DNA from 3 places in the Dietzia sp. SL131 genome. Region 3 is predicted to be linked to each of the others. Evidence: riboswitches for the same ligand, from Rfam matches in the RefSeq annotation. Region 3 holds a riboswitch; each other region holds the start of a gene.
What was found. A riboswitch is a leader RNA that binds a small molecule or an ion and turns the genes downstream of it on or off. The one in region 3 is predicted to bind cobalamin.
Positions count from the first base shown of each region.

Region 1: it holds a riboswitch for cobalamin, as region 3 does, so the genes downstream of both, OVA21_RS04925 (ABC transporter substrate-binding protein) here and OVA21_RS17035 (ABC transporter substrate-binding protein) in region 3, are expected to answer to the same signal.
Region 2: it holds a riboswitch for cobalamin, as region 3 does, so the genes downstream of both, cobN (cobaltochelatase subunit CobN) here and OVA21_RS17035 (ABC transporter substrate-binding protein) in region 3, are expected to answer to the same signal.

Region 1 is NZ_JAPPRI010000003.1:870,115-874,343, forward strand. It holds gene OVA21_RS04920 (FecCD family ABC transporter permease) at 1-1,083, opposite strand, end outside; gene OVA21_RS04925 (ABC transporter substrate-binding protein) at 1,085-2,083, opposite strand; cobalamin riboswitch at 2,205-2,346, opposite strand; gene OVA21_RS04930 (cobalamin biosynthesis protein) at 2,316-3,404, opposite strand; gene OVA21_RS04935 (ABC transporter ATP-binding protein) at 3,382-4,155, opposite strand; gene OVA21_RS04940 (FecCD family ABC transporter permease) at 4,152-4,229, opposite strand, start outside.
Region 2 is NZ_JAPPRI010000003.1:861,886-866,114, forward strand. It holds gene OVA21_RS04890 (M23 family metallopeptidase) at 1-872, shown strand, start outside; cobalamin riboswitch at 968-1,161, shown strand; gene cobN (cobaltochelatase subunit CobN) at 1,180-4,229, shown strand, end outside.
Region 3 is NZ_JAPPRI010000003.1:3,419,879-3,424,107, forward strand. It holds gene OVA21_RS17025 (ABC transporter ATP-binding protein) at 1-301, opposite strand, end outside; gene OVA21_RS17030 (FecCD family ABC transporter permease) at 298-1,326, opposite strand; gene OVA21_RS17035 (ABC transporter substrate-binding protein) at 1,323-2,261, opposite strand; cobalamin riboswitch at 2,351-2,489, opposite strand; gene OVA21_RS17040 (carboxymuconolactone decarboxylase family protein) at 2,650-3,066, shown strand; gene OVA21_RS17045 (long-chain fatty acid--CoA ligase) at 3,154-4,229, shown strand, end outside.

The DNA.
Region 1 (4,229 bases), 2.5 Mb from region 3:
GCCGCCCACGACGCCGGTCACCACGCCCACCGGTAACTCGGTGCCCTCGCTCACCGCGCGGGCGGCGAGGTCGGCCAGCACCAACGCGACCGCGCCGAGCAGGGCCGCCGCGGGAAGCAGGCGCGCCGCGGTGCGGCCCGTGAAGAACCCCGCGAGGTGGGGGATGAGCAGGCCGACGAAGCCGATCGTTCCCGACACCGCCACCGCGCCCGCGGTGAGCAACGAGACGAGCAGCAGCATGAGTACCCGGAACCGGGGCACGTTCACGCCCATCGCGGTGGCGCCGTCGTCACCGGTGAGAAGCAGGTCGAGGTGGCGGCTGCACAGGATCACCACCGTGCCGGCGACGGCGAGGATAGCCACGGGCGCCCACAGCATCGTCCACCCGGCGTCACCGAACCCGCCCGCCAGCCAGCGCATGACCGTGCCCAGCTGGTGGTCGTCGCCGAGGACCAGCAACGTGAACGTGTTGAGCGCACCGAACACCATCGTCATGGCCGCCCCGACCAGCACGATGGCGGTCGTGTCATGGGCGCGGCGGGCCACCAGGACGACGCCCGCCAGCGGGAGCAGCGCGCCGAGGAACGCCGCGATCGGCAGGGTGAACACGCCCCACATCCCGGCGCCCACGCTGAGGACCGTGAGCACCACGACGCCGAAGCCCGCGCCCGAGGAGACGCCGAGCAGATACGGGTCGGCGAGAGGATTTCGGGTGACCGCCTGGGCGACGCCACCCGCCACGGCCAGCGACGCGCCCACGGCCGCCGCCATGAGCGCCCGGGGCAGTCGCGACTCGAGGACGATCGCCTCGCGGGCGTCGGTCCACCACGGGTCGAAGACCCCCGGCGCCAGGCGGTGCGCGACGATCGCCCACACGTCCCCGATCGGGATGGACACCGAGCCCAGGGAGACCCCGGCCGCGATCGTCATCGCGAGCACCGCCACGAGCGGGAGGCAGATGAGCCACAGCGACCGCCGCCCGGTGGGCGGGGCATCGGCGATGCGCCCGGAGCCGGGGCGGGGATCGATGCCCGTGCCGGCGCGGTCAACGCGCCCGCTGGCCTTCTCGGCGACGGTCGTCATGTCACTGCCCGAACGCGTGCGGGTGCAGCTCACGGGCGATGGTCTCGGTGGAGGTCGTCATCCGCGAGCTCTCGAAGAAGTCGGACAGCGGGACCACCACGATGCGGTTCTCACGGATCGCCGGCGTCGTGGACATGATGGGCTGCGCGCGCAGGTAGGCGATCTTGTCCTCCGCGCTGGTGGCGCCGTAGTCGAGTACCACGATCGCCTCGGGCTGACGCTCGCCCAGGATCTCCCATGTGGACGTGAGATAGGGGCGGTCGCCCTCGGAGAAGATGTTGTCCGCGCCCGCATACTCGCCGATCAGTTGTCCGATTCCCACGCCGCCGATCGTCGTCGGTTCTGATTCGCCGCCGTCGTAGAAGAACGTGGGGGTGCCGGTGACACCCGACGCATCGAGTGTCTCTCGGACCTCCCTCATCTCGCCGGTAATCCGGTCCGTCAGGTCCCGTGCCCCCGGCTCGACGTCGAGGATCCGGCCGAGTTGGGAGAAGTCGGTCTCGAGCATCGACAGGTCACCGAAGCCTTCTCCGCAATACTCGGAGAACAGGAAGGTGTTGATCCCCGCGGCCTCGAGGGCATCGCGGCTGCGGCCCTCCTTGTCGTCGAAGGCGCTGCGCATCCCGGCCACCACGAGGTCCGGCTCGAGGTCCACGATCTGCTCCCAGGTGGGGTACTCCTCGGCCAGCGAGGGGATGGTGTGGAACTGGTCGGCGACCTCCGGCAGGACGTCGTCCTGCTCGCCGTATCCCATGCCCACGATCCGGTCGCCGGCACCCAGCTGGATGAGGGTCTCGGTGACGTGGTCGTTCATCGAGACGATGCGCTGGGGTGGGGCGTCGTAGGTGGCCTCGCGGTCGCAGTTGGTGATGGTCACCGGGTCGGCGAAGGGTTCGGTTGAGCCCGCGGCCTCCTGCGCCTCGCCGCGGGAGCAACCGGTGAGGGCGATCCCCGCGACGAGCAGGGTGGCGAGCGTGATTCTGGGGTGGCGACGGAACATGATCAGTCCTCGGATCGTGTCGTGCGGTCGACGACACGTGAGACCCGCAGGAGGGTAGGAGTCGACGACGACACCACGTCACCTGACAGGACCCCGGATCGCAGACCACGGCGATGTACTCGGAGTCGCGAACATCCGGGCAGGTAATCGGGCTCGCGGTCACCAAAGTGGCCACACACCGTTGCGGGTCAGCGCCGGATTCCCACCGGTCTTCCCCTGCTCGTTCCGGATGTCAGCAGTACGCCCTCAGGATAGGCACACCGCGTCCGCGAGCGGTGCAGGCACCCCGGCTCGGCGGAGCCGACCACCCGCGCTTCGTGGCCCGGCGACGCCCGAGGACGGCGCGACGCACGACCACACCCAGCACGGCCAGCGCGGCGGTGGCCAGCTGGACGCGGTCGTGCAGCAGAACCGCGCGGCGGATGTCGTCGGCCCGGACCGACCGGCCGTCACCGAGGACCGCCCGGTCCTCCACGCCGTACGGGTACGGCGTGGGCCCGCCGAGCCTGACCCCGAGCGCGCCCGCGCACACGGCCTCGACGACCCCGGCGTTCGGGCTCGGGTGCGCCCGCGCATCACGGAGCCACGCCCGCAGGGCCCCGGCGGGACTCCCGCCCACGGTCGGGGCGCAGACCACCCCGAGCGCGCCGGCCCCCCGGGCCGGCAGGAACCCCAGCACATCGTCGAGCCGCGCCGCAGCGGTGCCGAAGTGGCGGTACCGCTCCGAACGGTGACCCACCATCGCGTCGAGCGTGTTGGTCGCGCGGTGGACGGCGGCGCCGGGCGAACCCGCCACCGCGGCCCAGAACAGCGTCGCCACCGCCGCATCGGAGGTGTTCTCCGCGACCGACTCGACGACCGCTCGCGCGAGATCCTCCGGGCCGAGCGCGGCCGGATCCCGTCCGCACAACCACGGCAACAGGTCCCGGGAACCCTCGTGATCGCCCCGGGCGAGCAGGTCACCCTGCCGCCGCGCGACCTCGAGCAGCGACGACCCGCCCAGGCACGACCACACCACGGCCGCGTCCCACACCACGGCCGCCGCGAGGTTCCTCCCGGCCAGACGGCAGACGACCGTCACCGTCGCAGCCGTGCCCCCCACGAGGACGCCGGTGAACAGCAGGCCCGCCGCCCGCTGCGCGTTGGGCGTCCGGCCGGGCCGCAGCAGGCGCGGCTCCACGGCGAGCGCGACCCGGCCGAAGCCCGCGACGGGGTGAAACCGCCCCGGGTCGCCGACGAGGCGGTCGAGGGCGAACCCGGCCGCGATGCCTGCCGCGCGGGTCGCGAGTGCGGTCCCGTCAGCGCGCGAGATAGCGGACATGCGCCCCCCGCCCGTCATGGGTCACCTCGGCCTCCACTCCGTACACCTCCCGGATCAGGTCGGCGGTGAGCACCTCGTGGGGCGCGCCGCCGGTCACGAGCCGCCCGCCGGACAACACGATCAGATGGTCGCAGAACGTGGCCGCCAGGGTGAGATCGTGCAGGGCCGCGATCACCGTGGTGTCGGTGGAGCGGACCAGGGCCAGCAGGTCGAGCTGGTGGCGGATGTCGAGGTGGTTGGTCGGTTCGTCGAGGACCAGCACACCGGGCTCCTGGGCCAGCGCCCGCGCGATCTGCACCCGCTGCCGCTCGCCGCCGGACAGCGTCGCGTACCGCTGGTCCAGGCGGTCGCCGAGGCCGGTCGTGGCCGCCGCGCGCCGCACCACCCCGTCGTCCCCGGGACCCGGACCCGACCAGGCCGCGCGATGGGGGATGCGGCCGAGTTCGATGACCTCCCGGACCGTGGGGTTCTGGTCGGTGGTCGCCTCCTGCGCCACCAGGGCCACGCGCCGGGACAGGCGTTTGCGGGGGAGTGATCGGATGTCCGTGCCGTCGAGGTGCACCGATCCGGTGTCGGGCCGGAGCAGGCCCGTCAGGATGCGCAGGAGCGTCGACTTGCCGGATCCGTTCGGCCCCAGCACCCCGACCATCGTGCCGGGGGCGGGAGCTACGGTGACGTCGTCGAGGATGGTCCGGCCGCGCACGGACCACGAGACGCCTCGAGCCTCGAGGGTCGACGGGGCGGCGGTCATCGGCCGTGTCCCCGGCGGAGGAGGAGCCCGACGAAGGCCGGGACGCCGATGAGCGCGGTGGCCACCCCGATCGG
Region 2 (4,229 bases), 2.6 Mb from region 3:
AGAGCCGGGTCGTGTTCATCGACTTCACCCTCGACTCGCTCGACCAGGCCCCGGACGCGGTGCTGCACCACCTCTACGGGACCGGCGCCGCCTCGCCGGCGTTCGGGGAGCCGGGGCCCATCGACTACCTCACGACACCGGTCGTCTTCTCCACCCGGACCGTTCCGGTCATCGCACCGCCCGTGCGGGGCGAGAACTGGGTGGCCCTCAACGGGTGTTGCGAACCGGGGTTCCCGCACCGCAGCTCGGTGATGTCGGTCAACGGCAAGCTCAACAACAGCCAGCGCTTCGCGATCGACTGGAAGCGCACCAACGACCAGGGCGAGTTCTATACCGGCGACAGGAACCACAACGAGAGCTACGTGGACTACGGCGCCGAGATCCTCGCCGTCGCCGACGCCACCGTCGTCTCGGTCCTCGACGGGATGGACGCCAACGCGCCGGGGGTCCTGCCCGCGAGCAACCCGGAACTGGCCTCCAAGCTCACCGTCGAGAACGTGGACGGCAACCACGTGGTGCTCGACCTCGGTGACGGCGTGTACGCGATGTACGCACACATGATCTCCGGCTCGGTCACGGTGAAACCCGGCGACACGGTGACCGAGGGCCAGGTGCTGGGCAAGCTCGGGAACACCGGCAACGCCAACGCCTCGCACCTGCACTTCCAGCTCATGGACGGGCCGAGCCTGCTCGAGGCCGACTCGCTGCCGTACGAGCTGAAGGGGTTCGACTACGCCGGGCAGGTCCCGCCGCAGCGGATCGCCGACGCCGACGACTTCCTGTCCGGCACCTTCGTCGACGGGGCGACCCTCTCGCCGGAGCCGCGGATGAACGAGCTGCCCCTCAACCTCGCGGTGGTGGACTTCCCCTGACCGGGACGGCCGTCCCCGGCTGACGCGAGGCAGCCAGGTAAGTCGCTCCTGACCCTCGCGCGACGGCCGGGCGGCCACTGGCGGGGTCCGCCGGATAGGCTCGCCGGTGCCGTGGTGTTCGGGAAGCCGGAGGAAAAGCCGGCGCGGCCCTCGCCACTGTAGTCGCGGAGTCACGCGGCCCTCGTCCGTCCCTCACGGGTCGGAGACCACTGGATCCACGGGTCCGGGAAGGTCGGTCGCACGGCGTTGATGCGGAAGCCAGGAGACCGGCCACGGCGACATGTTCCACGAGGGTTTGGAGAAGAACATGCGCCCCACCCGGCGTTTGGCGTCCCCTGATGGCGCCTCGGCACAGCACGACGTGCCCCGCATCACCCTGTTGTCCACCTCCGACACGGACCTGCTCTCCGCGCGCGAATCCGGCGCGGCGTTCACGCTCGGCAACCCGTCTCGACTCGACGTCGAGGCGAATCTGCCCGAACTGCTCGACGGCGCCGACCTGGTGGTGGTCCGCATCCTCGGCTCGCGGCGATCGTGGGACGCCGGGTTCGCCGCCGTGCTCGGCGCGGGCGTTCCGGTGGTGGTCCTGGGTGGCGAGCAGACCCCCGACGCCGACCTTATGGAGCTGTCCACCGTCCCGATCGGCACCGCGGCCGAGGCACACCGCTATCTCGCCGAGGGCGGCCCGGGCAACCTGGCGCAGCTGCACGCGTTCCTGGCCGACACCGTGTTGCTCACCGGCGCCGGGTTCGAGCCGCCGGAGAACGTGCCGGTGTGGGGTATGCCGCCGCGGCCGGACACGACGGAAGCCCCCGGCCTGCCCCGCGTGGGCGTGCTCTACTACCGCGCCCACGAGGTGAGCGGGAACTCCGGGTTCGCCCACGCGCTGGCCGACGCGATCGACGCCGCTGGCGCGGTGGGTGTGCCGGTCTTCGCCGGCTCCCTGCGCTCGGCCCCCGACGAGTTGTTCGACGCCCTTGGCACTCTCGATGCGCTGGTCGTGACGGTTCTCGCCGCCGGCGGCACCACTCCCGGCACGGTGAGCGCGGGCGGCGAGGACGAGACGTGGGACGTCGAGCGCATCGCCGCGCTCGACATTCCCGTATTGCAGGGCCTGTGCCTGACGTGGAGCCGCGAGGACTGGGCGGCCTCCGACGACGGCGTCAACCCGCTGGACTCCGCCAACCAGATCGCGATCCCCGAGTTCGACGGCCGGATCATCACTGCGCCGTTCTCGTTCAAGGAGATCGACGCCGACGGACTGCCCCGCTACGTGGCCGATCCCGAGCGGTGCGCGCGTGTCGCCGGGATCGCCGTGGCCCACGCGCGGCTGCGCCATGTGGCGCCCGCCGACCGCAAGGTCGCGCTGGTCCTGTCGGCCTATCCGACCAAGCACTCCCGCATCGGCAACGCCGTCGGTCTGGACACCCCGGTCTCGACCATCCGCCTGCTGCGCCGGATGCGCGACGAGGGTTACGACCTGGGCCCGGACGACGGCCCCATCGCGCGCTTTCTCGATCGACCGGGCCTCGACCTCACCGAGCCGGGGGCGGATGGCACCGTCGCGGAGGGCGGTTTCCCCGACGACACCGCCGCCGGCGACGCTCTCATTCACGCGCTTATCGCCGCGGGCGGGCAGGACGAGGAGTGGCTCACCAGCGCCCAGCTCACCGACAGCCACGTCCGGATCTCCACCGATGACTACCTGCGCTGGACCGCGGGTCTGCCCGAGACGCTGCGCGCGGAGATGGTCGAGGCGTGGGGGCCCGCGCCGGGCGAGCTGTTCGTCAACGACGCCGGCGAGATCGTCCTGGCCACCATCCAGGCCGGCAACGTCGTCCTGTTGATCCAGCCGCCCCGCGGATTCGGCGAGAACCCGGTCGCCATCTATCACGACCCCGAGCTCGCGCCCTCCCACCACTACCTGGCCGCCTACCGCTGGCTCGCCCACGGCTTCGGCGCGCACGCGCTGGTGCACATCGGCAAGCACGGCTCGCTGGAGTGGCTGCCGGGCAAGAACGCCGCGCTCTCGGCGGACTGTGCCACCGACGCGGCGATCGCCGACCTGCCGCTGATCTACCCCTTCCTCGTCAACGACCCCGGCGAGGGCGCCCAGGCCAAGCGCCGCGCGCACGCGACGATCGTCGACCACCTGGTCCCGCCCATGGCGCGTGCCGAGTCGTACGGGGACATCGCCCGCCTGGAGCAGCTGCTCGACGAGTACGGGAACATCGCGTCGATGGACCCGGCCAAGCTCCCGGCCATCCGCGCGCAGATCTGGACCCTCATGCAGTCCGCGCACATGCACGAGGACCTGGGCCTCGAGCAGCGGCCCGACGACGAGGAGTTCGACGACTTCCTCCTCCACGTCGACGGCTGGCTGTGCGAGATCAAGGACGTCCAGATCCGCGACGGCCTGCACGTCCTGGGCCAGGCGCCCGCGGGCGAGGCGCGCGTCAACCTGGTGCTGGCGATCCTGCGGGCCTCGCAGGTGTGGGGCGGCGAGTCCGGCGCGGTTCCGGGCCTGCGCCGCGCACTCGGGCTGGCCGAGGGCGCGCCGACCGAGGAGGTCGACCGGGTTGAGGCGCTGGCCAAGGCGCTGGTCGAGGGCATGGACGCGCGGGAGTGGGACGTCGCCGCGGTGCCCGACGTCCTCGCCGCCGCGGGCCTCACCGCGGGTGGGGCGGGTGACGGCGGCGCGGGTGACGGCGCGCCAGAGGGCGACGACGACAACGACGACGGCGACAACGACGACGAGGTCGCGCAGGTGCTCGAGTTCGCCGCCCGCGAGGTGGTGCCGCGACTGGCCGCCACTGTCGATGAGCTGGACGCCGTCATGCACGCCCTGGACGGCGGGTTCATCCCGGCCGGGCCCTCGGGATCCCCGCTGCGGGGTCTGGTCAACGTGCTGCCCACGGGCCGGAATTTCTACACGGTGGACCCGCGCGCCGTCCCGTCGCGGCTGGCGTGGGAGACCGGTCAGGCCATGGCCGACTCGCTGCTGGACCGGCACGTCGCCGAGACCGGTGAGTACCCGAGCTCGGTGGGGCTGTCGATCTGGGGCACCTCGGCCATGCGCACCTCCGGGGACGACATCGCCGAGGTCCTGGCCCTGCTGGGCGTCCGCCCCGAGTGGGACGAGGCCTCCCGCCGGGTCACGGGCCTGGAGGTGGTCCCGTCCGAGGAACTGGGCCGCCCGCGCGTCGACGTGACCGTGCGCATCTCGGGCTTCTTCCGCGATGCGTTCCCGCACGTCATCGGGATGCTCGACGACGCCGTGCGGATGGTCGCCGAGCTGGACGAGCCCGACGAACACAACTTCGTCGCCGCCCACACGCGTGCCGATCTGGCCGAGCA
Region 3 (4,229 bases):
GGCGCTGCGGCATCATCGCCACGGTCCGTGCCACCCTGCGGCGACCCGCGCGGCGCGGGGTCAGCCCATCGACCTCGATGTGACCGGCGGCGGGGATGAGCCCGGCGAGCGCGAACAGCAGGGTCGTCTTGCCGGAGCCGTTGGGGCCCACCAGGGACACCCACGAGCCGGCGTCCACGGCGAGGTCGACGCCGTGGAGGATGGCCGTGCGGTCCCGGGTGACGCGCAGGTCGCGGCAGGCCAGGGCGACCGGCGCGGGTGACGCGGCCGCCGCGGGTGACGCCGGTGGTGTGGCGGTCATATGTGCCCCCGGCTGCGGCGCAGGACGATGAGGAAGAACGGGGCGCCGATCGCGGCGGTGACCACTCCGATGGGCAGCTCGGCCGGGCTCATCGCGGTGCGGGCGACGACGTCGGCCAGGATGAGGAACGCCGCGCCTACCAGCAGCGACACCGGCAGCAGCAGGCGGTGCCCCGGCCCGATGAGCATCCGCACGGCGTGCGGGATGACGATGCCCACGAACCCGATCAGGCCCGACACGGACACCACCGCCGCCGTGCCGAGGGTGGCCACGCTGATGAGGACCAGGCGCACCCGCGCCGGGGCGATCCCCAGCGTCGCGGCCTCGGCGTCCCCGACCGCCATCACGTCGAGGGTGCGGCGGAACAGGGCGATCACGGCCACCGCCACGAGCACGTACGGCAGCACCGTCCGCACGTCGGTCCAGCCGCTGGTCGTGAGGCGGCCGAGCGTCCACGAGTACACCTGCCGCAGGGTCTCGTCGTGGCGCTGCATGAAGAACGTCTGGATGGCGCTGGCGAACGCCGCCACGGCGACGCCGGCGAGGATGATGACCACCTCGCTGCGTCCACCGCCGACACTGCGGCCCAGCGTGTAGGTGGCCAGCACCGCGATCATGCCGCCGGCGAACGCGGCGGGCGGCACCATCGCCGAGCCCATCGCGCCGCCCACGACGATCGCCAGGGTGGCGCCCAGCCCCGCCCCGCTGGACACCCCGAGCAGGTACGGGTCGGCGAGCGGGTTGCGGAACACGCCCTGGTAGGTGGCCCCGGCGATCGCGAGCATCGCGCCGACGATCGCGCCCAGCACCACGCGTGGGATGCGGATCTCCCAGAGGATGACCTGCTGACGTTCGGTGAACCCCGAGTTGATGTCGACGAGCGGCAGCCGGCCCACCAGTTCGAGCACCACGCCGCCCGGGGTGAGGCCGGCCGGGCCGATGAGGGTGCCGAGCAGGACCGCCGCGGCCAGCAACAGCGTCGCCCCGCCCAGCACGAGGGCGCGGCGGGGCGACGGGCGGGTCACGAGGCGGGCTGGTTCGCGGGGCTCTCCGCGGTCTCCGGCGCGGCGTCGGGCACCGCGGTGACGATCGCGGCGACCTCGCGCATGAAGTCGACCACGCGCGGGCCCCACCGGCTGGACAGGTCCTCGTCGACCACGTGGACGCGCCCGTCGCGCACGGCGGTGAGTCCGTCCCAACCCGGCCGCTCGGCCACGACCTCCGGGGTGATGCCGCAGCACTGGCCGTCGGCGAGGAACACGAGGTCCGGGTCGGCCTCGAGGATGAGTTCCTCGGACAGCTGCGGGTAGGGGTCGTCGCCGGTGGCGATCGAGGTTAGGCCGAACAGGGAGTAGATCTCCCCGACGTAGGTGTCGTCGGTGACGGTGTAGTAGGTGTCGTCGAGCTCGTGGAAGTACGTCAGCGGGGTCTCGCGCTCCGGCACCGAGGCGACGATCTCGTCGATCTCGCTCTGCATCCGCGACACGAGTTCGGCGGCCTCGCCGATGTGCCCGGTGGCCGCCCCGACCTGCTCGAGCTGGGTGTAGGTGTCGTCGAGGGTCTGCGCGGCGGGCAGCTGCAGCACCTCGACGCCGGAGCGTTCGAGGCCGGCCACGATGTCCCCGGTGTCGTCGGTGAGCACGACGAGGTCCGGCGCGTATCCCAGGATCGCCTCGAGGTTGGGCGTGTAGCCGGACAGGTCGGTGACCGGGGCGTCGGAGGGGAAGTCGGACCGCTCGTCGACCGCCACGACGCTGTCCCCGGCGCCGACGGCGTAGAGCATCTCGGTGGTGGTGGGGGCCAGCGACACGATCGCCTGCGGTTCCTCCGCCGCGGCGGAGGTCTGGTCGGCCGGGGCCGGCTCGTCGCCGCCGGTGCCGCTGCCGCTGCACGCGGAGGCGACCAGCGCCAGGGCGGCCAGGGGGGCGAGCAGCAGCGAGCGGGCTCGTGGATGGTGCATGGCATCCTCCGTGATTCGGAGGAAGAAAACAGCTCGGGCCGCGGCCTGGGCCGCTGCACGCGACCGTCCTTCGTCCGAGGTCAGTACGTACGGCTGCCGCGGAACCGGCCGACCTGGCTCGCCCGTCCTGAGACGGGATCACAGTTGCGGGACAGCGTCGGATTCGCACCGACTTCCGCCGAGTTGCCGCGGGGTCCGACGCTGGTGGCCGGACCCGTCGAGGGTATCCCACCCGTCGTCGCGTCCGCCCATCCCATACATCCGCTGTCGCCCCTGTCCGAGCCGTCCCCGCGCCTGGCCGGGGCGGGGCGAGGTCACGCGGAGCTGGTGACGACGGTCGGGGAGGATGGATCGCGATACCTGTCGGCAGTGGGAGAGGACCGTGGAGATGACGACGACGACGAGTTCTGCAGGCGAGGGGCCTTCGGCCGCGGATCTGCGCGAGCAGGGTTTCGCGACCAGGCGCGAGGTGATGAGCGACGACTTCGTCGACCGGGCCATGGACCGGGCTGTCGGGACGGAGTCGGAGGCGATCCAGCACGTGGTCGCAGAGAACGTGTGGGGCAACATCTGGAACCGGCCCGGGTTGGACCGACGGGATCGCAGCCTGCTTAATATCGGGATGCTCGTGGCACTGCGCGCGGACGCCGAGCCGGCGGGGCATGTACGCGGCGGGTTGACCAACGGGTTGACCCGCGAGGAGATCACCGAGGCGGTCATCCACGCCTCGGAGTACTGCGGCGCGCCGGCGGCCCTCGCGGCGACGAGGACCGTCCAGACCGTCTTCGACGACCTCGACGGGTGATCGCCCACACGGCCCAAGGACGTCATGGACGTCAGGTAGTCTCGACACGAGAGTGACAGACGCCACCCCTCGATCAAGGAGCCCCTCATGAAGAGCACGATGATGCCGGAGCAGTTGAACATCAGCACGATCCTGCAGTTCGGTGCGACCGTCCACTCCGATGCGGTCGTCACCACCTGGACCGATCAGGGACCACGGAAGATCACCTACGGCGATCTGGGCAAGCACGCCGCGCAGCTGGCCAACGCGCTGCGTTCCCTGGGGGTCGACGGTGACCAGCGGGTCGCCACATTCCAGTGGAACAACTCCGAGCACTTGGAGGCCTACCTCGCGATCCCGTCCATGGGCGCCGTGCTGCATCCGCTGAACATCCGGCTGTTCCCGGACCAGCTCGAGTTCGTGGCCAACCACGCAGAGGACAAGGTCGTGATCGTCGACCCGAGCCTCGTCCCGCTCCTGCAGCCGCTCCTGCCCCGGTTCTCGACGGTCGAGCACGTCATCGTCACCGGTGGGGGCGCCGCGAACCTCGAGGCTCCCGAGGGCATCCAGGTGCACGACTACGACGCGCTCCTCGCCGCCCAGCCCACCGAGTTCGATTGGCCGGAGGTCGACGAGAACTCCGGCGCCGCGATGGCCTACACCTCGGGCACCACCGGCGACCCGAAGGGCGTCGTCTACTCGCACCGGTCGATCTACCTCCACTCGATGCAGGTGTGCATGTCCGACGGCATGGACATCTCGCTCGACGACAACGTGCTGGCGATCGTGCCGATGTTCCACGCCATGTCGTGGGGCCTGCCGTACGCCGCGTTCATGGTGGGCGCCTCGCTGCTCATGCCGGAGCGTTTCCTACAGCCCGAGCCGCTGGCCGCGATGATCGCCTCCGAGCGTCCGACGCTGGCCGCCGCCGTCCCCACGATCTGGCAGGCAGTGGACGCGTACAGCGTGGACCACCCCATCGACATGTCGAGCTTCCGTGCGGTCGTCGTGGGCGGCAGCTCGTGCCCGCCGGAGCTGATCCGCAAGTTCCGGGACAAATACGGGATCAACATCGTCCACGCGTGGGGCATGACCGAGACCTCGCCCATCGGCACCCTGTCCCGCCCGAAGGCCTCCCTGCCGGAGGAGAAGCAGTTCGAGCTCCGCATGACGCAGGGCCGACT